Regions from separate parts of the Bradyrhizobium sp. CCBAU 11361 genome, predicted to be linked through region 1. Evidence: predicted binding sites of a transcription regulator. Region 1 holds the regulator's gene; each other region holds the start of a gene.
The links. The regulator HrcA, encoded in region 1, represses chaperone genes, less so after heat shock. The targets are predictions, from matches to a motif close to GTTAGCACTCNCNNNNNGNGAGTGCTAAC.
Positions count from the first base shown of each region.

Region 2: XI08_RS07470 (co-chaperone GroES) is a predicted target of HrcA. The motif match lies at 2,096-2,124, and genes of this name have one in related genera.
Region 3: XI08_RS16810 (co-chaperone GroES) is a predicted target of HrcA. The motif match lies at 5,730-5,758, and genes of this name have one in related genera.
Region 4: XI08_RS14360 (co-chaperone GroES) is a predicted target of HrcA. The motif match lies at 3,292-3,320, and genes of this name have one in related genera.

Region 1 is NZ_LBJZ01000189.1:16,066-23,395, reverse strand. Features, by position in the region: gene hemW (radical SAM family heme chaperone HemW) at 1-738, opposite strand, end outside; gene rdgB (RdgB/HAM1 family non-canonical purine NTP pyrophosphatase) at 725-1,360, opposite strand; gene rph (ribonuclease PH) at 1,372-2,085, opposite strand; gene hrcA (heat-inducible transcriptional repressor HrcA) at 2,254-3,342, shown strand; gene grpE (nucleotide exchange factor GrpE) at 3,439-4,056, shown strand; gene pncA (bifunctional nicotinamidase/pyrazinamidase) at 4,178-4,900, opposite strand; gene XI08_RS29160 (hypothetical protein) at 5,162-6,103, opposite strand; gene dnaK (molecular chaperone DnaK) at 6,501-7,330, shown strand, end outside.
Region 2 is NZ_LBJZ01000022.1:29,849-37,178, reverse strand. Features, by position in the region: gene groL (chaperonin GroEL) at 1-1,538, opposite strand, end outside; gene XI08_RS07470 (co-chaperone GroES) at 1,709-2,005, opposite strand; gene XI08_RS07465 (hypothetical protein) at 2,320-2,841, shown strand; gene XI08_RS07460 (protein phosphatase CheZ) at 3,008-3,790, opposite strand; gene XI08_RS07455 (L,D-transpeptidase family protein) at 4,105-4,917, shown strand; gene XI08_RS07450 (DUF2076 domain-containing protein) at 4,988-5,818, opposite strand; gene XI08_RS07445 (ChbG/HpnK family deacetylase) at 5,948-6,793, opposite strand; gene XI08_RS07440 (glycosyltransferase family 2 protein) at 6,790-7,330, opposite strand, start outside.
Region 3 is NZ_LBJZ01000166.1:26,426-33,755, forward strand. Features, by position in the region: gene XI08_RS16770 (LysR family transcriptional regulator) at 1-28, shown strand, start outside; gene XI08_RS16775 (GIY-YIG nuclease family protein) at 170-457, shown strand; tRNA gene XI08_RS16780 (tRNA-Ala) at 658-725, shown strand; tRNA gene XI08_RS16785 (tRNA-Asn) at 730-795, shown strand; gene XI08_RS16790 (slipin family protein) at 1,131-2,294, shown strand; gene lepB (signal peptidase I) at 2,458-3,204, shown strand; partial or broken gene XI08_RS16800 (GIY-YIG nuclease family protein) at 3,280-3,559, shown strand; gene groL (chaperonin GroEL) at 3,688-5,328, opposite strand; gene XI08_RS16810 (co-chaperone GroES) at 5,373-5,687, opposite strand; gene XI08_RS16815 (usg protein) at 6,066-6,353, shown strand; gene XI08_RS16820 (O-linked N-acetylglucosamine transferase, SPINDLY family protein) at 6,362-7,330, opposite strand, start outside.
Region 4 is NZ_LBJZ01000156.1:34,815-42,144, reverse strand. Features, by position in the region: gene XI08_RS14370 (hypothetical protein) at 186-749, shown strand; gene groL (chaperonin GroEL) at 1,233-2,873, opposite strand; gene XI08_RS14360 (co-chaperone GroES) at 2,945-3,259, opposite strand; gene XI08_RS14355 (DUF2786 domain-containing protein) at 3,773-4,495, shown strand; gene XI08_RS14350 (LysR family transcriptional regulator) at 4,665-5,801, opposite strand; gene XI08_RS14345 (MFS transporter) at 5,752-7,330, shown strand, end outside.

The DNA of each region.
Region 1 (7,330 bases):
CGCGTGATTGGAAATCTCGTAGGCGGGCAGGCCGAGCTTGTCGCAGGTCTCCTGCGTGATGTCGTAGAGCGCGCGCGCGACCGCCTCGTTCGGCGTCTTCAATTTGCCGGCCTGGTGCAGGCCGAAGAACGGCGTGCCTTCCTCGATCGTCAATTGATAGAGCGACAGATGCTCGGCCGCTTCGTCGATCGCGAGACGCAGCTCATCGGCCCACATCGCCGGCGTCTGGTCGGGGCGCGCGTAGATCAGGTCGAACGAATAACGGTCGAACGAGCGGCGCGCGATGGCGACGGCATCAAGCGCTTCGCGCGCGCTGTGCATGCGGCCGAGCGCCTTCAGCGAAGCATCGTCGAGCGCCTGCACGCCGAGCGAGACGCGGTTGACGCCGGCGGCGCGATAGCCGGCGAAGCGCGTCGCCTCGACGCTGGTCGGGTTTGCTTCCAGCGTGACCTCGACGTCCTTCGCCACCATCCAGTGCTTGCCGATCGCGTCGAGCACGGCGCCGACGGTCGCGGGCTGCATCAGCGACGGCGTGCCGCCGCCGAGGAAGATCGACGTGACCTCGCGGCCGGGCGCGCGCTGCGCGGTCGTTTCGATCTCGCGCCCGAAGGCGGAAGCGAAGCGCGCTTCGTCGATCGCGGCGTGGCGGACATGGCTGTTGAAGTCGCAATAGGGGCACTTCGACAGGCAGAACGGCCAGTGCACGTAGACGCCGAAGGCTTCCTTAGCGCGGCTCAAGGCAGATCTCCGCCAGTTTCACGAAGGCGCGGGCGCGGTGCGACAGGCCGAGGCCAAGCGGCGGCAGCCCGTGTTTCTCGATGCTTTCCATCTCGCCGAAAGTACGGCTGTGGCCGTCGGGCAGGAACATCGGGTCGTAGCCGAAGCCGGCGGTGCCACGCGGCGGCCAAGTCAGCGTGCCGTCAACGCGCGCCTCGACCTCGTCGAGATGATCGTCGGGCCAGGCGACGCAGAGCGCGGAGACGAAATGCGCCTTGCGCTTGTCGGGCGTGGTCGCGCCGCGCTCCTGCAACAGGCGCTCGATCCGCGTCATCGCCGCGGTGAAATCCTTGGTCGGTCCGGCCCAGCGCGCGCTGTAGATGCCCGGCGCGCCGTCGAGCGCGTCGACCACGATGCCGGAATCATCGGCGAAGGACGGCAGCTTGGTCGCCCGCGCCGCCGCGATCGCCTTGATCGCGGCGTTGCTGCGGAAATCGTTGCCGGTCTCGTCGGGCTCGTGAAGGCCGAGCTCGCCGGCCGACACCGCCTCGATGCCGTAAGGCGCCAAAAGCTCCTTCATCTCGGCGAGCTTGCCGGGATTGTGGGTGGCGATGACGAGCTTTCCGGTGATTCGGCGGTGCATGGGCCTATTGACTACGCGACAGCCAGTTTCTGCAAGTCCACGAGCCGCGCGACGCCCTTGCGCGCCAGCGCCATCAGCGCCAGGAACTCGGCTTCCGTGAACGGCTCGCGTTCCGCGGTGCCCTGCACCTCGATGATGCGGCCGTCGCCGGTCATGACGAAATTGGCATCGGTCTGGGCTTCCGAATCCTCGGCATAGTCGAGGTCGAGTACGGGGTTGCCGTTGTAGATGCCGCAGGAGATCGCGGCGACGTTGTCGCGCAGCACGTTGGCCTTGACCATGTTGCGCGCCTTCATCCAGTTGACGCAATCGGCGAGCGCGACCCAGGCGCCGGTGATCGAGGCCGTGCGCGTGCCGCCGTCGGCCTGGAGCACGTCGCAATCGACCGTGATCTGGCGCTCGCCGAGCGCTTCGAGATTGATGATGGTGCGAAGCGAGCGGCCGATCAGGCGCTGGATCTCGACGGTGCGGCCGCTCTGCTTTCCGGCGGAGGCCTCGCGGCGGGTGCGTTCCGAGGTCGCGCGCGGCAGCATGCCGTATTCGGCGGTGACCCAGCCGCGACCCTGGCCCTTCAGCCACGGCGGCAGGCGGTCCTCCAGCGTGGCGGTGACCAGCACATGGGTGTCGCCGAATTTCACCAGGCAGGAGCCTTCCGCATATTTGACCACGCCGCGCTCCAGCGTCACGGGGCGCAATTCGTCGGGCGCACGGCGGCTTGGCCGCATGGGAAATCCTCCAAAACTCTCGGAAAAGGGCTATTCGCGGTGCTTGTAGGTGGGGTGAGGGTGGGCGGCAAGGCTTTTTCACCCCCGGTTTTCCACCCCGCAAACGCCACGCTTGTCAGAACCCTCCGGGATAGACAAATTATAAGCGTCTGAGAGGAGTTACCGTCCGTGGCCCATCACGATCCGATCCATCTGATCGCGCCGCGCGCAGGCCTCGCCCAGCTCAACGAGCGTTCCCGCGACATCTTTCGTCAGATTGTCGAAAGCTATCTCGCGACCGGCGAGCCGGTGGGCTCGCGGAACATCTCACGCCTGATCGCGATGCCGCTGTCGCCGGCCTCGGTCCGCAACGTCATGGCCGACCTGGAACAACTCGGCCTGATCTATGCCCCTCATACGTCCGCCGGCCGGCTGCCGACGGAACTCGGCCTGCGCTTCTTCGTCGACGCCTTGATGCAGGTGGGCGACCTCAATGACGCCGAGCGGCAGTCGATCCAGAGCCAGCTCACCTCCGTCGGTCAGGCGCAGTCGGTCGAGGCGGCGCTGGACCAGGCGCTGACCCGGCTGTCGGGCCTGACCCGCGCCGCCGCGGTGGTGCTGACGCCGAAATCCAATGCGCGGCTGAAACACATCGAATTCGTCCGGCTGGAACCGGAAAAGGCGCTGGTGATCCTGGTCGGCGAGGATGGCCAGGTCGAAAACCGCGTGCTGACGCTGCCGCCCGGTGTTCCCTCTTCGGCGATCACCGAGGCCGGCAATTTCCTCAACGCGCGGATTCGCGGCCGGACCCTGGCCGAGGCGCGGCTCGAGCTCGAGACCGCGCTGGCGGAAGCCCGTGCTGAGCTCGATCAGCTGACCCAGAAGGTGATTTCCGCCGGTATCGCCAGCTGGTCCGGCGGCGAGAACGAGGACCGCCAGCTCATCGTCCGTGGCCACGCCAATTTGCTGGAAGACTTGCACGCGCTGGAGGATCTGGAGCGGGTGCGGCTCTTGTTCGACGATCTCGAGACCAAGCGCGGCGTGATCGACCTGCTCGGCCGGGCCGAGACCGCCGAGGGCGTGCGCATCTTTATCGGTTCGGAGAACAAACTGTTTTCCCTGTCGGGTTCCTCCACCATCATCTCGCCCTATCGGGATGCCGCCGGCCACATCGTCGGCGTTTTGGGCGTGATCGGGCCGACGCGGCTGAATTATGCCCGCGTGATCCCGACCGTGGACTACGCCGCGCGCATCGTCAGCCGCCTTTTGGGGGGCTGACCGGCGTTTCCTCCGATCACGGGCGCTTGATTTTCGTGAGCTTAGGCACGATATCCGGGCCAACAATCCCTTGAGACGAGTTCGAGAAGAGAGCCGATGACCGATCGAGACCGGCAGCCCGACGACACGACCCCGCCAACCGGCGAGCCCGTGGTGTCAAAACCCTACATCATGCCCGACGATCCGGAGCCCGGCTCGGTCGAGCTGTTGCAGCAGGAAGCCGCCGAGGCGCGCGACCGCATGCTGCGGACGCTGGCCGAGATGGAGAATCTGCGCAAGCGCACCACCAAGGAGGTCGCCGACGCCCGTCTCTACGGCATCACCGGCTTTGCCCGCGACGTGCTCGACATCGCCGACAATCTCCAGCGTGCGCTCGACGCGGTTCCGGCCGAGGCCCGTGCCGCGGCCGATCCCGGCCTGACCTCGCTGATCGAGGGCGTCGAGCTCACCGAGCGCTCGCTGCTCAACGCGCTGGAAAAGCATGGCGTCAAGAAGTTCGATCCGCAGGGCCAGAAGTTCGACCCGAATTTCCAGCAGGCGATGTACGAGGTGCCGGATGCGTCGGTGCCTGCGGGCACCGTCGTGCAGGTCATGCAGGCCGGCTACACCATCGGCGAGCGCGTGCTGCGTCCGGCTCTCGTCGGTGTCGCCAAGGGCGGCGCGAAGGCTGCGCCCGCGGCGAACAACAACGAGTCGAGCGGCGCGGCCAACTGAGTTTGGGCGTCATTCCGGGGCGGCTCGAAGAGCCGAACCCGGAATCTCGAGATTCTCAGGTGCGTAATTGCGCACCGTAGTTCGATGCTTCGCATCGCCCCGGAATGACAGCGCGAAACGCTTACGCGCCGACCGCGATATCCGCAGACTGAATGCGCTTCACGCCGGCCTTGGCCATGTCGGCCCAGGCTTTTGCCAGCGAGCCCTGCGTGTCGATGCCGCGGCAGGCGTCTTCCACGACATAGACCTCAAAGCCCGCCTTGCGCGCGTCGAGCGCGGTCCAGGCGACGCAGAAATCCGTCGCGAGGCCGGCGACGAAGACGCGCTTGATCTTGCGGGCCTTCAAATAGCCGGCGAGGCCGGTCGACGTCTTGCCGTCGGCTTCGAGGAAGGCCGAATAGCTGTCGACGTCCTTGTGAAAACCCTTGCGGATGATGAGCTCGGCATGCGGGATCGCGAGGTCCTTCGACAGCGAGGCGCCGTCGGTGCCCTGCACGCAATGGTCGGGCCACAGCACCTGCTTGCCGTAGGGAAGGTCGATGGTCTCGAACGGCTTCTTGCCGGAATGCACTGATGCAAACGAAATGTGGCCGGGCGTGTGCCAGTCCTGGGTCATCACCACGTTCGCAAACGCTTTCGCCATCTTGTTGATGACGGGAACGACCTGCTCGCCTTCCTTCACCGCGAGGCTGCCGCCGGGCAGGAAGCAGTTTTGCACGTCGATCACCAGCAGCGCGGAGGCATCGTCCGGCTTGATCGATGCGGCCGCAAAGAGCACGCTTGGAGTAAGGGCTACGAGAGCGCTTGTCCCAAGCGCCGCGAGGATTTGTCGTCGATCAAGCATCGTTCGCCTCCCTCCAGGATGATCCAATGGAGGCAAGCCTAGTTCCGTTCGTATACGAACAGAAGCCCGAAAATGCAGCCGGCTCTGTCCAGCGCTTGGGCGTGCTAATTTCCCGTCGTCCCGGCGAAGGCCGGGACCCATACGCCGCAGCAACAGTTTTGCGAGGACTCGGAGTTACCAGCGCGCGCCGTAACCACTCCCTGTGGTTATGGGTCCCCGCCTTCGCGGGGACGACAGTTGAGTGTGTTGGAGCGCCTTGGGCTACCCCTTCGGCTGGATGCCGTCCCGCACGGCGCGGAAGCGGGTGAAGGCGGCGGACCACTGGTCGCGAGGGGCGCTGGCGATGATGCGCAGCGAGGCGCCGCCGCTTGAGAAGCGGATCCACTGCACCACGGTCACCGGGGTCTTGTCCTTGCCGCTGACGCCGTCGATCCGGGTCTCGAAACCCTGCTGGCCGTTGATGCGGATCGGTTCGGACATGGTGACGCGCGACTCGCGCACGCCGGGGATCTGGAGCGCCGCCTCCTGGGCGAAGCGGGCGCGGTCCTCGGCGGCTTGCGGGGTGGCGCCGATAAGGCCGAGGATCATGAGCGGCTTCGATTCAAAGCCCGTGCTCTCGTCGCCGTCGGCCAGGATGATGCTGGAGCCCGGCGCCAGCGTGCGGATGCCCTTGAAGTCGGCGAGGTCGGTGATCTTGAACGGCATCAGCGCGATCTGCTCTTCGGCCGAGACCTGCTTGCGGGTGACGGCGCTCGCAAACATCTGCCGCACCGCCTCGTCGGTGTAGATCTTGGTCGCGTTCTCCGGGATCTGCACCGCGACATAGCCGGAGAAGCCGGCGCCCGGCACGATCATCGAATAGCGCTTCACCGGGGTCTCGCCGGCCTTGCCGCTCTCGGTGGTGAAATAGGCAAGGCCCGCGGGGGTCTCGATCTTGTCCTGCTTGACGCCGCTGGCGCCGGCGGGGTTGGAATTGAAGGCGCTCGCGACCTCGCCATAGGCGGCCGGCGGCAGCTCGGTGATCAGCACCTTGACGGTGCCGTCCTCGCTCTCGAAGCCCGGAAAGGTCTTGGCCGTGTTGAGGCCGATCAGCGGCACCATGCCGAGGCGCAAGCCGGGCGGGAAAACGGCGTCGGCGGCCACGGCCGGAAGCGCGGAGGCAATGAGGAGGGCGAGCGCGGCGAGGGGGCGGGTCAGCTTCATGGGCACTCTGATTGGTCCATATTGAGGCCGTTCGATGGTCGGCCACCGGGCCGCTTTGTCGCGCTCAGCAGCCTGGGTGCGGCGCTCCGGCCGGTCCGCCTTTTAGCGGGTTTGGCCTTGCCGCAACAGGGCGGTACCGATCACGGTGGCGGGGTGCCGGCCAAGGACCGGACCTGTTAATAATTCCTCACCCGCAAGGGCGATCCAGCCCGGATATGTTCTTCCAAAACCCAATGTTTTCACGGCCGAAACTTGCGTTCGGTCCTTGCGGGCCCCTCCCCCCCTCCTATATGAGCCTCAATCATCGCAATATCGCGGATGTTTGATCTTAGGGGGTTTCGGTTCGGGTGCCTTCTGGGCCCAGCCAGCCTGCCGCAAAAACAAGGATATCAGGACCATGGGAAAGGTCATTGGGATCGACCTCGGCACCACGAATTCGTGCGTCGCCGTAATGGATGGCAAGAACGCCAAAGTCATCGAGAATTCCGAAGGCATGCGCACGACGCCTTCGATCGTCGCCGTCACGGATGATGGCGAGCGCCTCGTCGGCCAGCCGGCCAAGCGCCAGGCCGTCACCAATCCCGAGCGCACCTTCTTCGCAGTGAAGCGCCTTATCGGCCGCCGCTACGACGACCCGATGGTCGAGAAGGACAAGAAGCTCGTTCCGTACAAGATCGTGAAGGCTTCCAACGGCGACGCCTGGGTCGAGGCCGACGGCCAGACCTACTCGCCCTCGCAGGTCTCGGCGTTCATCTTGCAGAAGATGAAGGAGACCGCGGAAGCCCATCTCGGCCAGAAGGTCGACCAGGCCGTCATCACCGTTCCCGCCTACTTCAACGACGCCCAGCGCCAGGCGACCAAGGACGCCGGCAAGATCGCGGGCCTTGAAGTGCTGCGCATCATCAACGAGCCGACCGCGGCCGCCCTCGCCTATGGTCTGGACAAGACCAAGACCGGCACGATCGCCGTGTACGATCTCGGCGGCGGCACGTTCGATATCTCGATTCTCGAAATCGGCGACGGCGTGTTCGAGGTGAAGTCGACCAACGGCGACACCTTCCTCGGCGGCGAAGACTTCGACATGCGCCTGGTCGGCTATCTCGCCGACGAGTTCCAGAAGGAGCAGGGCATCAACCTGCGCAACGACAAGCTCGCGTTGCAGCGCCTGAAGGAAGCCGCTGAAAAGGCCAAGATCGAGCTGTCGTCGACGACGCAGACCGAGATCAA
Region 2 (7,330 bases), on a different contig from region 1:
CCGGCCACGGAGGAGGCGTCCTGGAGCGCGGTGCGCACCACCTTGGCGGGGTCGATGATGCCCTTCTCGACCATGTCGACATAGTCCTCGGTCTGGGCGTCGAAGCCGAAGGTCTCGGACTTGTTCTCGAGGATCTTGCCGACGACGATCGAGCCTTCCACGCCCGCGTTCTCGGAGATCTGGCGGATCGGGGCTTCCAGCGCCTTCAGCACGATGTTGATGCCGGCCTGGACGTCGTCGTTGGCGTTGGTGAGACGGCCGACCGCCTTCTTGGCGCGGAGCAGCGCGACGCCGCCGCCGGGGACGATGCCTTCCTGCACTGCGGCACGGGTGGCGTTGAGGGCGTCCTCGACGCGGTCCTTCTTCTCCTTGACCTCGATCTCGGTCGCGCCACCGACGCGGATCACCGCGACGCCGCCGGCCAGCTTGGCGAGGCGCTCCTGGAGCTTCTCGCGGTCGTAGTCCGAGGTGGTCTCCTCGATCTGCGCCTTGATCTGGCCGACGCGGGCCTCGATGTCGGGCTTCTTGCCGGCGCCGTTGACGATCGTGGTGTTCTCCTTGTCGATCACCACCTTCTTGGCGCGGCCGAGCATCTTCACCGTGACGTTCTCGAGCTTGATGCCGAGCTCTTCGGAGATGAGCTGGCCGCCGGTGAGGATCGCGATGTCCTCAAGCATGGCCTTGCGGCGGTCACCGAAGCCCGGCGCCTTGACGGCGGCGACCTTGAGGCCGCCGCGCAGGCGGTTGACGACCAGGGTCGCCAGCGCCTCGCCCTCGACGTCCTCGGCGATGATGACGAGCGGCTTGCCCGACTGCACCACGGCTTCGAGCACCGGCAGCATGGCCTGGAGGCCCGAGAGCTTCTTCTCGTGCAGGAGGATGTAGGCGTCCTCGAGCTCGGCGGTCATCTTCTCGGCGTTGGTGACGAAGTAGGGGCTGAGATAGCCGCGGTCGAACTTCATGCCCTCGACGATGTCGACCTCGGTGTCGAGCGACTTGTTCTCCTCGACGGTGATGACGCCCTCGTTGCCGACCTTCTGCATCGCCTGCGCGATCATCTTGCCGATGGCGGCATCGCCGTTGGCCGAGATGGTGCCGACCTGGGCGACCTCGGAGGAGGCGGCAACCGGCTTGGCGCGCTTCTCGATGTCCTTGATGACGGCCGCAACCGCGATGTCGATGCCGCGCTTGAGGTCCATCGGGTTCATGCCGGCGGCAACCGCCTTGGCGCCTTCGCGCACGATGGCCTGGGCCAGCACGGTCGCGGTGGTGGTGCCGTCGCCGGCGAGGTCGTTGGTCTTGGAGGCGACCTCACGCACCATCTGGGCGCCCATGTTCTCGAACTTGTCCTCGAGCTCGATCTCCTTGGCGACGGTGACGCCGTCCTTGGTGATACGGGGCGCGCCGAAGCTCTTCTCGATGACGACGTTGCGGCCCTTCGGGCCGAGCGTCACCTTGACGGCGTTGGCGAGAATGTCGACGCCGCGCAGCATGCGTTCGCGCGCGTCTCCGGAAAACTTGACGTCTTTGGCAGCCATTTCTGCAATCCCTCGTGTTTCGTGAGTGTCGTGTTTCGTGCTGGGTTGCGCTCTCTCCGTCATTGCCGGGCTTGACCCGGCAATCCAATCTTTTTGCGAAGAATGATGGATGCCCGGGTCAGGCCCGGGCATGACAGTGGCGCATTCAGCGGCTGTTCAGGCGGATGGCCTTAGGCCAGAACGCCCATGATGTCCGACTCCTTCATGATCAGGAGCTCTTCGTTGTCGATCTTGACCTCGGTGCCCGACCACTTGCCGAACAGCACGCGGTCGCCCGCCTTGAGGTCGATCGGGATCAGCTTGCCGGTCTCGTCGCGGCCGCCGGGGCCGACGGCGACGATCTCGCCCTGGGAGGGCTTTTCCTTGGCTGTGTCCGGAATGATGATGCCGCCCTTGGTCTTTTCCTCGGCGTCGATACGTTTGACCACGACACGGTCATGCAGCGGACGAAATTTGGATTTAGCCATGACGTTTCCCTTTGGAGGCTCGCTTCGGAAGTAATGAAGTGGGTGGGGCGGCGCTTCCGTCCGTCCTCTTCCCGAGGATCGAACGGCGCGCTTAGCAATCGGGCTTTCCGAGTGCTAATAGTGCGCCCGGAAATATGGCTTGGCCGCGATCCTGTCAAGCAAAGGTGGTTAAGCGATTGGTGAGGCGGATATAGGATGGTGGCATTGGAAACGTGTTCGGGGCGCCGGCGTATCAAAGGACGTCATTGCCCCGGCGTCGGTTTTGCGCTTGGCTGCGGGAGGGGTGCGGCCATGGTTTTGTTCGGGGGAATGCCATGATCAGTTCAGCTCGCGCGCGCACGGTAGCCAATCTGGCGGCCGCGTCTTCTCTGGCGCTGTTGCTGGGCGCCTGCGGCGGCGGCATGAGCCTGCCGTCCTTCTCGTCGTCGTCTCCGCCGCCCGAAGCCGAGCCCGGTACCGGCCCGGAAATGCCGGCGAGCATCCGCGCCGACGAGATCGTCGGCCGCTGGGGTCTTGCCTCGTTCCAGAACCCGGCCGACCGCGCCCGCACCGAGGCTGCGGCTCGGTCCCAGTGCAAAAATCCCTACGTGATCGGCTCCGGAACCTCCGGCGGCGTGGTCATGCATCTGGCCGACCAGGCGACGCCGCAGGAATTGCGGCTCAAGGGTTCGCCCAGCGGCAAGAACTATATCGGGCCGGCCGGTCCGACCCCCGGCGAGCAGGACCGCGAGATCGTGTCCTTCGACGGCCGCGTCCTGATCACCCGCTTCATCGACAAGGACGCCGCCACCCGCTACGGCAACATGGTCTACGTCCGCTGCGCCCCGAGGGCGTGATGTTCTGATTGTCGTTCCGGGGCGATGCGAAAGCATCGAACCCGGAACCTCGAGATTCCGGGTTCGGTCCTGCGGACCGCCCCGGAATGACAGCGTGAGATAAATCCCCAAAAACAAAAACGCCGGCTCGCGCCGGCGTTTTGCTTTTCCGCGATCTCGCGTCCGTTCAGTCGAACAGCGCGTCGATGTCGTCCTGCGAGGCGTGGCCGACGTCGCCGGCGAGCTTCGGACCGTTGAGGAGTTTTTCGTCGTCGGTGCGGGCGTCGACCGGCGCCGGCACATGGGCCTTGATCGCGTCGACGCCGCCCCAGATCTCCATCATCGCGTTGATGTGCTGCTCGATGAACTTCATCGTGGTCATGACCTTGCTGATGCGCTGGCCGGTCAGGTCCTGGAAGTTGCAGGCCTCGAAGATCGAGATGACGCGCTCCTGGATGTCGTCGGCGAGCCGCTTCTGCTGGTCGGCCGATTGCACCTTGGACATCGCGCTGGCCGCCTGGTCGATCGACTCGGCGGCTTCCAGGATCTGCTGGGTCGCCTGCTCGGTGCCGCCGACGACCGCGCCGAGTTCGCCATTGACCTTGGCCATCTCGCCGCCGTCGAAGCTCTTGCCATGCAGCGTCGCGATTTCGCGCTTGGTGCGGTCGATGGCGTCGTGGATGAGGTCGAGCTCGACCTTCAGCTTCTCGCACTGCTCGATCTGCGCCCGGTACGTGTCGAGCATGGTGCGCGTCTCGGCAAGCTCATGAGCCGTGGAAGCATCGATCGCCGCCATCGCCGCGCTGGCGGACAGCGGGGCAGCGGTGCCCTTCGCCATCTGTGCGCGGATCGCGCGCAGCTCCGCCATGATCTCGTTATGCATCGGCGCAGCCTCCTCAATCATTTCGGGGCTGGGCATCTCGCCGACAATAGCCTCTTCGACACGAAAACGTTTGCGGTGAATCGCCATCAGGAACTCCCCCCACCTCACTCACGCGTCTTTGTAGGCAGAAGCAATTTAACACGAGGTTCACGACCGGAACTGTTGCTCGGCCGCGCGCGACGACGCGAGAAGAAGCGATTAACCATGAGCATGAGGCGTTCATCGAAAATAAACGCTGATCGCCAAATTGGGCCGTCGCTCGCGACGTGGTGAATCAAAACGGCGTTTCCGTTTACCAAACAAAACGCCTTTTGCTTTTTATTGACCACGTCGCGGACGCCGATCAGCCATCAGCTCTGCACGACGCATGTGATCTAGACGAAACAGTACAGAGTACGTCGATGTTCAAGAAAATGTCTGTCGCGCTGCTCGGCGGCGCTTGCACCCTCGTTGCCGGCGCAACCAGCGCCAGCGCCTTCGACAATACCGTGCCGAACGATCCGCCCGCGGTGCTTTACCAGCCGCAAGTGCCGTCGGCGCCGGTGCGCGTCGCCTCCAATGCGAACATGGGCGGCGGCTTCATCGAGTTCCTGTTCGGCGACGGGCCCGGCCGCGGTCCGGCCTACGCTCCGCCGCCGGTGTATCAGCAACAGCCGGGTTACAACGATCCGCGCCGCCTGCCGCCGATGGGCGAGCCGCAGATGCAGGGTGGATATCAGCAAGGCGCAGGTCTCCAGCAGGAGGCGGTCGATCCGCGGCAGCGTCAATTCGATCCGAGATTCGAGAAACAACTCGTTGACTATAGCGGCAAGGAAAGTGCCGGCACGATCGTGGTCGATACGCCGAACAAGTTCCTCTACCTCGTCGAGGGCAACGGCCGGGCGATGCGCTATGGCATCGGCGTCGGCCGTCCCGGCTTCACCTGGTCCGGCGTGAAGTCGATCACGGCCAAGCGCGAATGGCCGGACTGGACCCCGCCGGCGGAAATGATCGCGCGCCGCCCCGACTTGCCGAGGCACATGGAAGGCGGTCCGGAAAACCCGCTCGGCGCCCGTGCGATGTATCTCGGCTCCACGCTCTACCGCATCCACGGCTCCAACGAGCCCTGGACCATCGGTACCAACGTCTCCTCCGGCTGCATCCGCATGCGCAACGAGGACGTCATCGACCTCTACGGCCGCGTCAATGTCGGCACCAAGGTCGTGGTGATGTGAGGTCCGAGCTTCGAAATGAAAACGGCCGCCCCATGGGCGGCCGTTTTTGTTTGCGCGCTATCGAGCAGCCTTACGCATAATCGCTGCCGCCATCGTCGCCGCCGCCGAAATCGCTGTCGTCGGCCAAGTCGACATTGTCGTCATTGTCGTTCTGATCGTTGTAGTTCTGGTCGTCGTTCGAAGCCTGGTCGACCAAGCCTTGGCGGGAATCGCCGCCACGGTCGCGGCTGGAGCCGATGTCGTTGAGGCCGGCATCGCGCGCGAGCGAGCCGCCGGACTGGTCGCTGCCGCCCCAAGGACTTCCACCAGCGCTGCGGTCGCCCAGGGCGTTGGTGTCGCCGAAGGCCTGCTGGTGCGATCCGCCCATCATGCCGCGGATGCTGGAGAGCAGCAGCGAGCCGCCGACGACGCCGGCTGCGGCCGCCGCGGCCGTACCGAGGAACGAGCCGCCGCCACCGCCGGCCGGCGGGGCACCATAGCCCGGGGCCGGAGCCTGACCGTAAGCCTGTCCATAGGGCGGCGGGGCGCCGTAACCGGGTTGCGTCTGCTGCATCGCCTGACCGCTGTTCCAGACCGGCCGCGAATCGCGCGGCGGCACGTTCGGAACCGAGCCGCGCGAGGGGCCTCCACCGAACAGCGTGTCGCGCATGGTATCCAGGAAGCCGCCGGATTGCGCCTGTTCGGGCGCATGGGCCGCCTCCAGCTCCTGGATGCGGTTATGGGCGCGCTTCAGCGCTTCGTCCTGCAACAGCGTGGTCTGCACCAGCGCGTAAATCGCGCCGGGCGCCTTGCGCAGGCCGTCGGAGATCGCGGCGATCGCGTCGGGATCGCGCGGTGCATTTTCCAGTTTCGAAAGCCGGTCGAAAAGCTCGTCGACGAGCTGGCGTTCCTGCGGCGTCATGATCAATCTCCCTCGCGCAAACCAAGCGCGCAGAAGATGTAGGGTTCCATTGTGGCCCCAACAGTGCCGGCCATATTAAATTTCGGTATGCGACAAGCTGCCTCGTCGGGCCGGCGCTTTCGCCGGCTTTCACCCCAGTGTCGTATTGGTCTGCGCCAGCAGCCGCACGAATTCGTCGCTCCCGAGATAGGCATACTCGCGTTCGCGCACGTCGGTCATCGGATCAAGCGCGGCAAGGACGTCGTCGACGAAGCCGGGATGGCACATCACGAGGCCGCCATCCGGCAGGCCGTCCAGGAATTGCCGCATCATTTCGCCGAAATCGGCGGCGCGGCTGAAGTCATAGGCGCCCGCGAAGCCGGGATTGAAGCCTAGGCCGGCACCGGCGGCGCGGCGGCGGAATTGCGCGCTGAGGATGTCGAGCACCATGGCTTTGGGCGAGGCCAACCGCTGCTTCAGCGGCAGGTCGCGGCCGCCCTGACGCACCCAGGCGTTTGGCGCGGTTTCGGCAACCGCGTCGACAAAGCCGTCGCGCACCTGCGGATAGAGCTGCACATGCTGATGTCCATCGACGAAGTCTGGTGCGCGGCCGAAAGCATCAGCGAAGGCCACGAGCTGCGCCTTCACCTCATTGCGAAAGAATTCGCGGTCGAGCCGCCGCAAAACACCCGCGCACAACAGCTTCGGAAACGGCATGAACATGTCGCCGTTGAGCGGGCGAAAATGCATGGTAAGCGGCCGGAACGGCGCGGACAGCGTCACGTGCAACCCGATCGCGCAGCGCGGGCTCGTCTTCGCTGCGGCCTGGAGCGCCTCGATCTCGCCCCGAGCGATCGTGGGGCCCACCATCATCACCGAGGTGGCGTTGAGGCGGCCGCGTTCGATCAGGTCACGGATGGCGCGGTTGACGCCCGGGCTGATGCCGTAATCGTCGGCGCAGAGCCAGATCCGCCGCGGCGGCGCCGCCGCGCTCATTCCGCCGCCGTCCTCTTCGAGGCCTCGTCGGCCTTGTCGGTCTCGAAGTGCTTTTCACTGTGCTCGGCGACGAAGTAGATCGGGCGGGCCTTCAGCTCGGAGAGGATCTTGCCGATATATTCGCCGACGATGCCGATCATGATGAGCTGGACGCCGCCGATCGTCATCAGGCCGACCACGAGCGAGGGATAGCCGGGGACCTGCTTGCCGGTGGTGAAGACCTCCCAGAGAATGGAGAGGCCGAACAGGAAGGCGATGCCGGCGAGCACGACACCGAGCAGGCTGGCGAAGCGCAGTGGTGCCACCGAGAACGAGGTCAGGCCCTCGATCGACAGGCCGAGCAGGCGCGCGGCGTTGAAGGTGGTGACGCCATGGGCGCGCGGCGCGGGCTCGTAGTCGACGCGGATCTGGCGGAAGCCGATCCAGCTTGCCAGGCCCTTGAAGAAGCGGTTGCGCTCCGGCAGTTGCCGAAGCGCTGTGACCGCGCGCGGCGAAAGCAGGCGGAAGTCGCCGGCATCTTCCGGAATCTTCTGGCGG
Region 3 (7,330 bases), on a different contig from region 1:
GAGTTTCCAGGAGATGTCGCGCAGTTGACGTTAGGCGTCGATCTCGCGATGGCACATTTGGTTGCACATCGTTTGGTTGAACTAGTTTCCACTTGCCCCTAACATCTGGTCGTCATTCCGGGGCGGCGCGAAGCGCCGAGCCCGGAATCCATAACCACAGGCAGATGGAATGGCGTACTACGTCTACATCCTGGCAAGTAAGAAATACGGCACGCTGTACATTGGCGTAACGAGTGACCTTGTGCGACGCGTCCACGAGCACAAGACCAAGGTCGTCCCGGGATTCACTAAGCGATACGGGGTCGACAAGCTGGTTCTGTTTGAGATTTTCGATGACCCGGCAAATGCAATTGCCCGAGAGAAAGAGCTCAAGAAATGGCGGCGCGATTGGAAGACGCGATTGATCGATGAGCAAAATCCAAACTGGGATGATCTCTACAACGGTATCTCCAGTTAGAGCTGTGGTTATGGATTCCGGGCTCGCGGCTTCGCCGCGCCCCGGAATGACGAATAAAAAATCTTGCGTCACCCCCTTGCACCCCGAACGTGCTTCGTCTATTAGCCCGCTCCTTCGCTAGGCCATGGGTTCGGGCTCGTTGAGATCCCGACTGGCGCGATCCGGTTTCCGGTCTCGTGTTCCGCCGAACGAAGAAAACCGCAGGACGTAGCTCATGGAGAGCGTCGGGTTGCACCCGAAGGCATCGGTTCGATTCCGGTCTCTTGCACAAGGGATAGCTCAGTTAGGTAGAGCAGATGACTGTTAATCATCCTGTCGCGGGTTCGAATCCCGCTCCAGCGCTCCGTTTCAGCCTGAAAAGCTGATACCTCTGACGAGGACCGGACGCGCGCTTCAGTCGCAGTCCGGCCGTTTTGCCGAAAGGCTTTCCGTCCGAACCTAGACACTGTGAGACCGGCTTTGCGCCGCGGGTAGATACCGCTTGCGCTGATGCCGGGTGGCTCCGCATGACCGCTCGACACGCGTCGAGCGATCGCGCGCGTGCGCCCGTCGTCATGCAAGCTCAAGCCCCGGCCCGCCGATTTCCCGGGAAGCGTCGTCCGCGTCCTCACGTCCTTTGCAAACGAAACCTGTTGTTCGGCATCCGGCCGGGCGCAAACGAAGGAGGCGTGTCATGACTTCTGAAAAGACCTGGCACTTGCTGATGCTGAACGTGACGGTGAAGGATGGCGAGCGTGCGTTGCTCGGGCGCAACGGGCAGCTCGTGCGCGTGCTCGCGCCCGGCAAGCATCGCCTGTTCGATCCCCTGCACGAGCTGAAGGCCGAGGTGCTCGACGTGGTCCGCAGCGAATTCCCTGCGGATCGCTACGCGGTGCTGAAGGCCGCGCGGCCCGATCTTGCCGCCGAGCTGTTCGAGGCGGTCGAGACCAAGGCGGACGAGATCGCCATCGTCAGCCTCGACGGCCGGCCCGTGCATCTGATGACGCCCTGGCAGGTGCGCGTCTACTGGAAGGTCGCGACCCGCATCGATGTCGAGCGCATCGATGTGTCCGCTGATCCCCGTGTCGGCGCGCGCCACCTGACCATGATCGAGCGCAACCGCTCGACCGTCGTGATGGAAGCGGTGGTCGAGAACCACGAGGCGGGCCTGCTCTATGTCGAGGGTCGGCTCGTGGAGCGGCTTGCGCCCGGCCGGCACGCCTTCTGGACCGTCGGCCGCAAGATCGAGGTGAAGCGCCTCGACCTGCGGCCCCAGGCGGTCGAGATCACCGCGCAGGAGATGCTGACCAAGGACCGCATCGCGCTGCGGGTGACGCTGACGGCGTTCCGCCGGATCGTCGATCCCGAGCGCACGGTTGCGACCGTGCCGGACGTGGATGCGTGGCTGTACCGCCTGGTGCAGTTCGCGATCCGCGAGGCGATTGCGGGCCGGACGCTGGACGAGGTGCTGTCTGCAAAGGCGGCGCTGGATGCGGAGCTGCGCGACTATGTGCGCGCACGCCTCGCGGAGTCCGGCGTCGAGGTGACCGATCTCGGCGTCAAGGACGTGATCCTGCCCGGCGAGATCCGGGAGCTGGTGAACAAGGTGGTGGAGGCGGAGCGGGTTGCGAAGGCGAACCTGATCCGTCGGCAGGAGGAGACCGCGGCGACGCGTTCGCTCCTGAACACCGCCCGCCTGATGGAGGAGAACCCCCTGCTGCTGCGGCTCAAGGAGCTGGAGTCGCTGGAGCGGCTGGTCGAGAAGGTCGGCCGCATCGACCTCCACGCCGGCAACGGCGAGGGCCTCGATGCTCTCCTGACCCGGCTCGTGCGCCTCAAGGCGCCCGAGAGCGCGTGAAGCAGAAGGGCCGCCCACGGGCGGCCCTTCATATCTCCGTTGTCCTCGCTTGCGGTGAACGCGCAAGCGGGCCGGTGCGACCAAAATCCTGCGAGGGGATTGCGCGCCCGCAACGGTTGCGTAATCTCGCGATGACGATCACGGTCTTGATCAGGGCAGGCCCATGACCACTCTTGAGCAAACGATCCGCCCCTCGGCGCAATCGCGGGAATGGAAGGCGATCGTCATCCTGATCCTGCTGGTCCCGGTGCTGTGGTCGCCGCCGTTCCTGTTTCGCTTCTTCCTGTACCAGCCGTTCAACATCCCCTCCAATTCGATGGCGCCGACGCTGTTGGTGGGCGATTACGTCTTTGCCGCGAAATCGGCCTACGGCTACGACCGCTATTCGTTTCCTTTCGCGCCGTCCTGGATCTCGGGCCGTTTCCATGCCGCCGATCCCGACTACGGCGACGTCGTCGTGTTTCGCACGGCGAAGGACGCCTCGGTGGACTACGTCAAGCGTGTGGTGGCGCTGCCGGGCGATCGGGTCCAGATGCGCGACGGCCGGCTCGTCCTCAACGACAGGCCGGTGACCCGCGTTGCGCTTGCGAGCGTGCCTGGCGCCTCCACCTGCGGGCTCGAGCCCGGCGCGAAGGTCAAGCGCTGGCGCGAGACGCTGCCGAACGGCGCGAGCTATCTGACCTACGATTGCGTCGACAACGGCTACCTCGACAACACCAGCGTCTACACGGTGCCGTCAGGCCATTTCTTTGCGCTCGGCGACAACCGCGACAACTCCACCGACAGCCGCATGATGTCGGTGATGGGCTTTGTCCCGATGGACCATCTCGTCGGCCGGGTGACGCGGATCTTCTGGTCGCTCGACGAAGACGGCCGGTTGCGAGGCGAGCGGATGGGGAAGGTGTGGTGAGGCCCGACTGTCTCACCTCGTCATTCCGGGGCGCGCGAAGCGCGAGCCCGGAATCCATAACCCCAGGCGGATGGAATGGCCTATTACGTCTACATCCTCGCAAGCAGGAAGCACGGCACGCTCTATATTGGCGTGACCGATGACCTTGTGCGCCTAGCACAGGACCAAAGCCGTCCCCGGCTTCACGACGAAGTACGGCGTCGACAAGCTCGTCTTGTTCGAGATCTACGACGACCCCGCGAGCGCCATCGCACGCGAGAAGGAGCTCAAGAAGTGGCGACGGGATTGGAAGGCGCGCCTGATCGAGGAGCAGAACCCGAACTGGGATGATCTCTATTCGGGGATAGCCAACTAAGGTTCGTGGTTATGGATTCCGGGCTCGCGCTTCGCGCGCCCCGGAATGACGAGGTGGAGAGAGTTGCGCCACAAACAAAAACCCCGGCATCGCTGCCGGGGTTTCGTAGTCCTTGAGGTGGTTGGACCTTAGAAGTCCATGCCGCCCATGCCGCCGCCCGGAGGCATCGCGGGGCCGGCGCCGCCCTTCTTGGGCAGCTCGGCGACCATGGCTTCCGTGGTGATCAGCAGAGCCGCAACCGAGGCTGCGTTCTGGATCGCGGTGCGGACCACCTTGGTCGGGTCAATGATGCCCTTCTTGACGAGGTCGCCGTATTCGCCGGTCTGGGAGTCGAAGCCGTAGGCGTACGACTTGTTTTCCAGCACCTTGCCGACGATCACCGAGCCGTCTTCACCGGCGTTGATCGCGATCTGGCGAGCGGGAGCCGACAGCGCCTTGCGCACGATCTCGACGCCGGTCTTCTGGTCGTCGTTCTTGGTGCGCAGGCCCTTGAGCTGCTCGGAGGCACGGAGCAGGGCGACGCCGCCGCCCGGGACGATGCCTTCTTCCACGGCCGCGCGGGTCGCATGCATCGCGTCATCAACGCGATCCTTGCGCTCCTTCACCTCGACCTCGGTCGCGCCGCCGACGCGGATCACCGCGACGCCGCCAGCGAGCTTGGCGAGACGCTCCTGGAGCTTCTCACGGTCGTAGTCCGAGGTGGTCTCCTCGATCTGCGCCTTGATCTGGGACACGCGCGCCTCGATGTCGGCCTTCTTGCCGGCGCCGTTGACGATCGTGGTGTTCTCCTTGTCGATCATCACCTTCTTGGCGCGACCGAGCATGTTGAGCGTGACGTTCTCGAGCTTGATGCCGAGGTCTTCCGAGATCGCCTGGCCGCCGGTCAGGATCGCGATGTCCTGCAGCATGGCCTTGCGGCGATCGCCGAAGCCCGGAGCCTTGACGGCCGCGACCTTCAGGCCGCCACGGAGGCGGTTCACGACCAGGGTGGCGAGGGCTTCGCCTTCGACGTCCTCGGCGACGATGACCAGCGGCTTGCCGGTCTGCACCACGGCCTCGAGCAGCGGCAGCAGCTCGTTCAGCGAGGAGAGCTTCTTCTCGTTGATGAGGATGTAGGCATCGTCCATCTCAACGCGCATCTTGTCGGCGTTGGTGACGAAGTAGGGCGAGATGTAGCCGCGGTCGAACTGCATGCCCTCGACGACGTCGAGCTCGGTCTCGAGCGACTTGGCTTCCTCGACGGTGATGACACCCTCGTTGCCGACCTTCTTCATGGCGTCGGAGAGGAACTTGCCGATCTCCTGGTCGCCGTTGGCCGAGATGGTGCCGACCTGGGCGATCTCTTCGTTCGAGGTGACCTTCTTGGAGTTCTTGACGAGGTCCGCAACGACGGCTTCGACCGCGAGGTCGATACCGCGCTTGAGGTCCATCGGGTTCATGCCGGCGGCAACCGACTTGGCGCCTTCACGCACGATGGCCTGGGCGAGCACGGTGGCGGTGGTGGTGCCGTCGCCGGCCGCGTCAGCGGACTTGGAAGCGACTTCGCGCACCATCTGGGCGCCCATGTTCTCGAACTTGTCCTCGAGCTCGATCTCCTTGGCGACGGTGACGCCGTCCTTGGTGATGCGGGGAGCGCCGAACGACTTGTCGAGCACGACGTTGCGGCCCTTCGGACCGAGCGTGACCTTCACCGCGTTGGCGAGAATGTCGACGCCGCGCAGCATCTTGTCGCGCGCTTCAACCGAGAATTTGACTTCTTTAGCTGCCATCTGGATTTTTCCTTAGGTGTTTGGCTGGGGGCGAGAGGGGGCTCTTAGGCCGCCTTCTTCTTGGAAGCGGGGACGTCGAGGACGCCCATGATGTCGCTTTCCTTCATGATCAGCAGATCGACGCTGTCGATCTTGACCTCGGTGCCGGACCACTTGCCGAACAGCACGCGGTCGCCGACCTTCAGGTCGATCGGGATCAGCTTGCCGGCTTCGTCGCGGCCACCGGGGCCGACGGCGACGACTTCGCCCTGGGAGGGCTTTTCCTTGGCAGTGTCGGGAATGATGATGCCGCCAGCGGTCTTCTCTTCTGCGTCGATGCGCTTGACCACGACGCGGTCGTGAAGCGGACGGAATTTCATGCAGTCCTCCTAAGCAATTGCTCGGGTTGATGATTTCAGATTGTTAGCAGTCTGTGCCCGCGAGTGCTAGCACAGGCGAAGCTGAAATAGGACAGGAATTTTGCGGGGGCAAGGGCTTCTAGCAGAAAAATCGGCACTCGGAAGCGCGCTGTGCCAGAATCTCTTTTCCATCGTTAACCGTCAGCCGGACCGTATTAGCACGGAGCCGTCTCTGCTGCTAACGCATTGAATTTCAACAGCTTGTTAAACTTTTGGGCTTGAGATGGATTATCAGTTTGCGTCACATTTCTCTCATGTGAGCGCATCTCCACCGGGTGGCTCGTAAGCAGCGTACCGGATCAAGCCGCCCCTGAATGCGCTCCTGCAAAGGAGGTTGGCATGGTCTCGCGGGTTGGGGTGGTTTCCGACGACTTCCGGAAACAGGTGCTGGGTTACGGGCTGACGACGGCTGAAATTCTCTATCGGATGCCGGATCATCCCTCGCTGCTTCAGACCTATGTCTGGCAGAACTACGATCTCTTCCCGAAATTCCCGGCGCTGACCGACTTCCTGGCGTTCTGGCAGCAGAAGCTCGACGGTCCCCTCTATTCGGTCACCGTCGCGCATTCCAAGCTGATCAAGCCGGCCGAGCTACGTGCGGTCGACGGCGTGTTCAGGCTGCATTGACGCAGCGATCAGGCGTCGCTGCTGCAATAGCGCTTCCACATCGCGCGATAGGCCTCGTCCACCGCTTGCGCGTAGGCGACCGGGTTGCAGGCGGGCGCAGCCCTGACCTGTCCGGGCAGCTCGCGGCGCAATTTGTCGAGGTCGCCGACCTGCGCCGCGCGGCTCGCCGCGATGTCGACATATGCCTCCTCGCTGTCCGTAACCCAGTCCGGCAGGCCAAGCGCGGTGAGGATGGAGCCGCCGGCACGGCTGGGCAGACTGTTCCCGAGCTTCGCCACCACGGGCACGCCCATCTGCAAGGCTTCCAACGTGCTGACGCCGCCGTTCTGCGGGAACGGGTCGAGGGCAATATCGACGCGATGGAATGATCTCAGATGATCGATTCGCAAGGTGGTTCCGAGCAGATCGACGCGTTCGGCCGGCACTCCGCAAGTTGCAAGCCGTGCCAGCAGATTGTCGCGGACCAGTTGATCGTCCAGCGCAAGATCCTTGATCAGCAGCCGTGACCCCGGCACTCGCTCGAGAATCCTGGACCAGGCCTGCGCGGCCGCGTCCGAAATCTTGCTGATGCGGTTGAAGACACCGAATGTGACGAAGCCGTTCGAGGTCGCCGGCGTTGACGCCCGCGCAAGCTCGATCGGCAGCGGCTCCAGCGTGACAAAGCACGGCAGATCGACAACGGTTTCCGCAAACAGATGCCGAACCGCGGCAGGAATCGCGACCGGGTCCGAGAACAGATAATCGATCGTTGGCAGACCGGTGCCGGTACCGTGGCCCCAGCCATGCACCTGGATCGGCGCCGGCTTGAGCGCAAATACGCCAAGGCGGTTTCCTTTGGTATGGCCGGACAGATCGATCAGGATATCGACGCCATCGGCGCGGATCTGATCGGCGAGGCGTTCGTCGCTCCACTGCGAGGCGTCGCGCCAGCGATCGGCGATCTTATGAAATTCGTCGGTCGCCGCATCCGCTTTTGA
Region 4 (7,330 bases), on a different contig from region 1:
GATTGGAGCCACCATCCCCACATACTTCGTCAGTCTAAGGCGAAGCATCAAGAAAGCATGATCACGTTGACGCTCGGCGCCGGCGTGCAACTCGATTTGACAGGAGAAAGCATACGCAGGTGGATTTCAACTCGCGGCAGTTCACGGCGGAGACCTGAATCGCCGCTTGATCTAAGGAGGCACTCATGAACTTCAACGTGCGCATAGTCCTCCCATTTACCGCAGCGATGAGACTCACCAAAGCAACGGCTCTTGCTGCAGCGCTCGTGTCTTTTGCCCCCGCGGCTGTCGCGGGAGAGCCGATTGAAAAGAAGGGGACTACTCCTTATGTAACTCACTTTATTTTTCGGCCCTTGATGAGCATTGACACCGCCGAACTCGGCAAGGCCACTACGCTGGAGGCGGTTGGGACCACTCAAAACATGAAGGGAGAGAAGATGCTGGACAAGATGTCAGCACGCTGCGTGGCGCTGAACGTCGCGTCCGGAGACAAGAAATATATTGACGGAGCTTGCGTGCTCGCCGACAGCGACGGCGACAAGATTTTCTCGACCTTCGATACTCGGGACCTCGACAAGGCCCAGCCGAAGATGGATTGTGGAACGCATATCATCACCGGCGGCACCGGTAAGTATAAGGGCATCACCGGAAGCGAACCATTTGCGTGCATAGCTATGCCTGCGCTGGCTGGCTCTGGCGATTATTTTGCGATGGACATCCCGCACAACACGTCCTGGGAAATCAAATGATCCTGAACCCGATGTCGGCGTAAAGATGGTTGTTGAGGCAGCCATCAATCGCTGAATGAGAGCCTAGCCCACCACAGCTGGGCTCTTCTTCTGTTCATAAATTTAGGTCAGATGGGCCGCTTGTGGGCTGCATGCGAAGTCCAGACCGGCTCACAGATGGTCTGGTTGTAGGGGTGGGCCCGAAGCGGCTCGCCCAGCGCGCGACCGCCGCGATTGGACTCTTAGCGGAGGCGCGTCGTCCTTGGGCGGCGAGCGCCGGCCATGAAGCTGCTATCGCTGTTTCCAGGAATGGTGGCTCCTCGGGATGATTCCGGGCGCGTGCCCCCTCGAACTTGGCCGCCTGACATTTGTCGCCGGCGCAGGCTTCGACGCGCTCGCGCAATACGGCGCGCCAGTGTTGGACGCCGACTGGACGGCCAGGAAATCAGAAAAGGCTCGGCATCGCCGCCGAGCCTTCATATTGTTGGACTCTGAATGTCGGACTTAGAAGTCCATACCCCCCATGCCGCCGCCGGGAGGCATGCCGCCCGCACCGGTGTTCTTCTTCGGCAGTTCGGCCACCATGGCTTCCGTGGTGATCAGAAGCGCTGCGACGGACGCCGCGTTCTGGATCGCCACTCGAACCACCTTAGTCGGATCGATGATGCCCTTGGAGACCAGGTTGCCGTATTCGCCGGTCTGCGAGTCGAAGCCGTAGGCGTACTGATCTTTTTCGAGGATCTTGCCGACGATGACCGAGCCGTCCTCGCCCGCGTTGATTGCGATCTGGCGGGCGGGGTAGGACAACGCCTTGCGCACGATCTCGACCCCGGTCTTCTGGTCGTCGTTCTTGGTGCGAATGCCCTTGAGGTGCTCGGAGGCGCGCAGCAGCGCAACGCCGCCGCCTGGTAAGATGCCTTCCTCGACCGCCGCGCGGGTCGCATGCATCGCGTCATCAACGCGATCCTTGCGTTCCTTCACTTCGACCTCGGTCGCGCCGCCGACGCGGATCACCGCGACGCCGCCCGCGAGCTTGGCGAGACGCTCCTGGAGCTTCTCACGGTCGTAGTCCGAGGTGGTTTCCTCGATCTGCGCCTTGATCTGAGATACCCGCGCCTCGATGTCGGCCTTCTTGCCGGCGCCGCTCACGATCGTGGTGTTCTCCTTGTCGATCATGACCTTCTTGGCGCGACCAAGCATGTTGAGCGTGACGTTCTCGAGCTTGATGCCGAGGTCTTCCGAGATCGCCTGGCCGCCGGTCAGGATCGCGATGTCCTGCAGCATAGCCTTACGGCGATCGCCGAAGCCCGGAGCCTTGACGGCGGCGACCTTCAGGCCGCCGCGGAGACGGTTGACGACGAGGGTGGCGAGCGCTTCGCCTTCGACGTCTTCGGCAATAATCACAAGCGGCTTGCCGCTCTGCACCACTGCTTCCAACAAGGGAAGTAGTTCATTCAACTGAGACAGCTTTTTCTCATTAATGAGGACGTAGGCATCATCCATTTCAACGCGCATCTTCTCGGCGTTGGTGACGAAGTAGGGCGAGATGTAGCCGCGGTCGAACTGCATGCCTTCGACAACTTCGAGTTCGGTCGCGAGCGACTTGGCTTCCTCAACGGTGATGACACCCTCGTTGCCGACCTTCTTCATGGCGTCGGCGATGAACTTGCCGATCTCCGCATCGCCATTGGCTGAAATCGTGCCGACCTGGGCGATTTCCTCGTTCGAGGTGACCTTCTTGGAGTTCTTGACGAGGTCGGCGACCACGGCTTCCACGGCCATGTCGATACCGCGCTTCAGATCCATCGGGTTCATGCCAGCGGCAACCGACTTGGCGCCTTCACGGACGATCGCAGCGGCGAGCACGGTCGCGGTGGTGGTGCCGTCGCCAGCCGCGTCTGCGGACTTGGAAGCGACTTCGCGCACCATCTGGGCGCCCATGTTCTCGAACTTGTCCTCGAGCTCGATCTCCTTGGCGACGGTGACGCCATCCTTGGTAATACGGGGAGCGCCGAACGACTTGTCGAGGACGACGTTGCGCCCCTTCGGACCGAGCGTCACTTTTACCGCATTGTGGAGGATGTCGACACCGCGCAGCATGCGGTCGCGGGCCTCGACTCCGAATTTGACTTCTTTTGCTGACATAGTGGGTTTCCCTGAGTTTTTGACTTGGTTTCACCCTTGATGAGGCGCTCGACAGGCGCTTGGGCAGTGGACTAGGCGGCCTTCTTCTTGGAAGACACGTCGGTGAGAACGCCCATGATGTCGCTCTCCTTCATGATCAACAGCTCCTGGGTGTCGATCTTGACTTCGGTGCCGGACCACTTGCCGAACAATACGCGGTCACCGACCTGGACGTCGATCGGGATCAGCTTGCCGTTTTCGTCACGACCGCCGGGGCCAACGGCGATGACTTCACCTTGGGAGGGTTTCTCCTTGACCGTGTCGGGAATGATGATGCCGCCAGCGGTCTTCTCTTCCGCGTCGATGCGCTTGACCACGACCCGGTCGTGAAGCGGACGGAATTTCATGCTCTCCCTCCTATCTTCTAGTCGCTTTTTGAAATAGCAGTCGAAGCTAGCGAGTGCTGACCGCTCCGAAAATAAGCCGGCTTGGTCGGCAAACAAGACAAAGCCGCGAAGGATTTCGAAAATCCGTCGTCCTCGCCGGTCCGCGGAGGGCCCATTCAGAGCCACCTAATGGAGCCCCTGGAATCAAGTCTGGGCTGGTCGGAGGAAGCCGCTGAGGAAACTTTAGGCGGGCTTGTACCGTCTGCCCAGGTTGTTGTTTGGCTTTGCCATCCAATGGCTAGCCGGGCAGGGTTGCGCGCGTTTGGATTAGCCTGTTCAGGTACAATGATGCCGCGTCCAACGGCAGTGTAGACCCGCGGCGGTACGCGGAGAGGCTGGAAAATCCCATCCCTCTCGCTTACCAAGAGCACCTGAGATGCAGCGGAAGAGCACTTTCTTTCTAGATTCTCTCCCTCCGCCAGTCTAGTTCGCCCGGGCGTCAGTTCGGTCGGAGCTTCCCGGGGCAACGTAAAAGTGGACCAATCCCCCAATCTCGTGGCGCTCGACAAGCTCAAACTGCGCATCCAGGCGTTGCGCGCAAAGACCATCGACAACGGCTGCACCGAAGACGAGGCGCTGTCGGCCGCTGCCAAAGTCGCTGAGCTGCTCGATCGCTACGACCTGTCGCTGACCGACATCGAGATTCGCAAGGCGCCTTGCGAACGGCGGTCATATGAGACTTACCGCAAGAAGCGAATCCCGCTCGACGACTGTATCGGCGCAATCGCCAATTTCTGCAGCTGCCGGGTCTGGCGCGAGAAGAACCAGGCAGGCGAGAGCCGCTATGTGTTCTTCGGCCTTCGCGCCGATATCGAAGTCGCGCACTATCTGGCCGAACTGATCGACGCCGCCGTCCGCTCCGAACTCGGCCGCTACAAGACCACGTCCGGCTATGGCCGGGTCCGGCACAATGAGCGGCATTTGGCCAATGCCTCGTTTGCGCTAGGCATGGTCGCATCCATCGCGGAGAAGTTGACGGCGATGAAGGGCAGCCGCGATGAGGTAAATCAAAGCACCGGCCGCAGTCTCGTTGTGCTCAAGGCTTCGATCGTCGACGACGAGTTCGGCAAGCTCGGCCTGAATTTACGGGCGGCGCGCAGCACCAGCCGCACGGTGTCGATGACGGCCTATGAAGCCGGAGGCGCTGCCGGATCCTCGTTGGCCATCAATCCCGCGGTGGGAAAGCCGACGACCTAGGCCGAATGTACGAAATGGCTGGCCTGACGGAGTCCAATATCATCGTCGCCATCGGCAAGGATGAGGGCCTCTCTTCCAACTCGTCGGTTACGGCCAGACCGCGACACACAGGCGGCCCGGAGTTGGCTGAAATGTCGATGAGCAAGTGGTTTCACTTCAGCTCGCGTTGCTAGCCGGTGGCGCAGTCCTTGAGTTGCTGCCGAAGCCATTGATGACCGCGATCGTTATCGAATCGGGCGTGCCAAGTGGCGTGCAGCGTAAAGGGCCTCGTATCGAACGGCAGCGGCAGGGATTGCAGGACATCACGGTAGCGGTTGAGGAAACGCTGCGGAAGAGTGCAAACGAGGTCGGTCGACTGTAGCAAGAGCGGCACGACGCTGTAGTGCTGAACTGACACGGCGACGCAACGCGTCAGCCCGTCCTTCGCCAGGACATCGTCGATGAAGCCGCGAAAGCCGCCGCCTTCTCCCGAAACGATAATATGCTCCAGGCGCGAATACTCTCTCATCGTGGGCCGCCGCAATCCGCGCGGATGATCCTTACGCTGGGCCATCATGAACCGTTCATCGAGCAGCGGCTGGGACGGCATTCCGCTTGGGACCGCATCTTTCGAAACCAGCGCAACGTCGAGATCTCCCGCCTCGAGCTGGCCAGCTAATTTCATCAAATCGATCGAGCGGAAGGCGAACCGGATTCTCGATAAGCCATCCCGTCGCGAGAACGCGACCAGCCGCGACCCAACAATAGCGGTCGCGTTGTCGTTCGCGCCGATTGTGAAAGTTCGATCCGATTTCTTCGGGTCGAAACCAGCTGGTGCACCGATAACATCTTGCAGATTCTGCAGTGCCAGTCGCAGAGGTTCCTTGAGCTCGTTTCCCCGCGGGGTGAGGACCATGCCTTTTCCCGAGGCGGCAGGTGTCAGCAACTGATCCTTGAAGATATCGCGCAGCCTGGCCAGTTGGGCGGAAAGTGCCGGTTGGCTAATGCCAAGCCGCGCTGCCGCACGGGTGATGTTCCTCTCATCGAGCATCGCCTTGAGCGATACGAGCAGAGGCATGTCATGAGCCCTGATATTCATCCGGATTATACCACATATCTCATCTATCGATTTCAAATATCCCATGACGGAGGACATCAACGCAAGCCGGATCATATGGGCCGCGAAAGCGGACAAGATAGTTGGGGGACAGATGAGGAAGCTGCCAAACGCCGGTCCTGCTGCGGCGGAGCCCACCATCGAGTTGCAGCGAAGGGTCATGATCGCAGCGACCGTCGGTACGGTCATCGAGTGGTACGATTTCTTCATGTATATCTCGGTGGCTTCGGCCATCTCGGTTAATTTCTTCTCGGCTGACAATCCAGTTTGGGCCAATGTCTTCGCGCTTCTCACCTTCGGCACGGGCTATCTCGTTCGGCCGTTTGGAGCGCTGGTGTTCGGTCGCATCGGCGACATGATCGGACGCAAGCAAACCTTTCTCACCACGATCCTGATGATGGGATTTTCAACGGTTGCCGTCGGTCTGGTGCCGAGCTATGCGTCGATCGGCCTGTGGGCGCCTTCGATTTTGATCTTGCTGCGAATGATCCAGGGATTGGCTCTTGGCGGTGAGTATGGCGGTGCTGCGACCTACATCGCAGAGCATGCACCGCAAGGCCGCCGCGGCTGGTTAACGTCCTGGCTGCAAACCTCTGCACCGATCGGCTTCGCTCTCTCGATGCTATCCGTGTATCTCATGCGCTCCAGCGTTACACCCGAGGCATTCAATGACTGGGGCTGGCGCATCTTGTTCATCAGTTCGGTGTTGCCGCTCGCGATCTCGGTCTGGATTCGGTTGAAGCTGCAGGAATCGCCGCTCTTCCTCAAAATGAAGAATGAGGGGACGCTCTCGAAGTCTCCGATCTACGACACGCTCCGGGCGTTGCCGAACCTGAAACGCGTGCTGATCGCGATGTTTGCGATGGTCGTCCCCCAGAGCGTGCTGCTGGTCGGTGCTCAGATCTATTCTCTGGTGTTTCTCACCGGCACGGCCAAGGTCGATCCGCAGATCGCGAGTCTCCTGGTCGGTGCGGCACTGATGTTGACGCTGCCGGTGATGATCTTCTTCGGCTGGTTGAGCGACCGCTACGGCACCAAGATATTCATCCTGGCTGCCTGCGTCATTGGCACGTTCACCTACCTCCCGCTCTACAAGGCGCTCATCTTCTATGCCAACCCTGCGCTGCATGCCGCGCAGGCCGCCGTACCCGTAACCGTCGCGGTGGATTCATCGGAGTGCTCCTTCCAATTCAACCCGATCGGAACGGCGAAGTTCACCACAGGGTGCGATATGGCCAAGAACGCCTTGATCCGGTTCGGCGCTCCCTATTTGACTAGGTCCGAAGCAAAAGGGGCGGTCGCGACGGTTTTCGTTGGCAGCAAGCCAATCCCGGTTGGCGCCGCAGGGCAGGCTCCGGATGTTGCGGCGTTCACCGCCAAGTTGAAGCATGCGCTTGAGGAGGCCGGATATCCGAGCCGTGCCGATCCAAGTGCGATGAATTTCAGAATGATCATACTCGTGTTGGCGGCGCTGAGCACGGTTGCCGGCATGATCTTCGGTCCGCTGGCATCGGCGATGACCGATCTGTTTCCGCCCCAGGTGCGTTACACGTCGGTCTCGTTCAGCTATCACGTGGGCAACGGCTATTTCGGCGGCCTCTTGCCGGCGATCGCCGCGGCACTCCAGATCTCCAGCGGCGATATATACGCCGGTCTGTACTACGTGATGGTCATTTCGGCGATCTCGTTCTTCCTCGGCTTGTTTTGGCTGCAATCGGCGCCGGCAGCGGCCAAGGTCG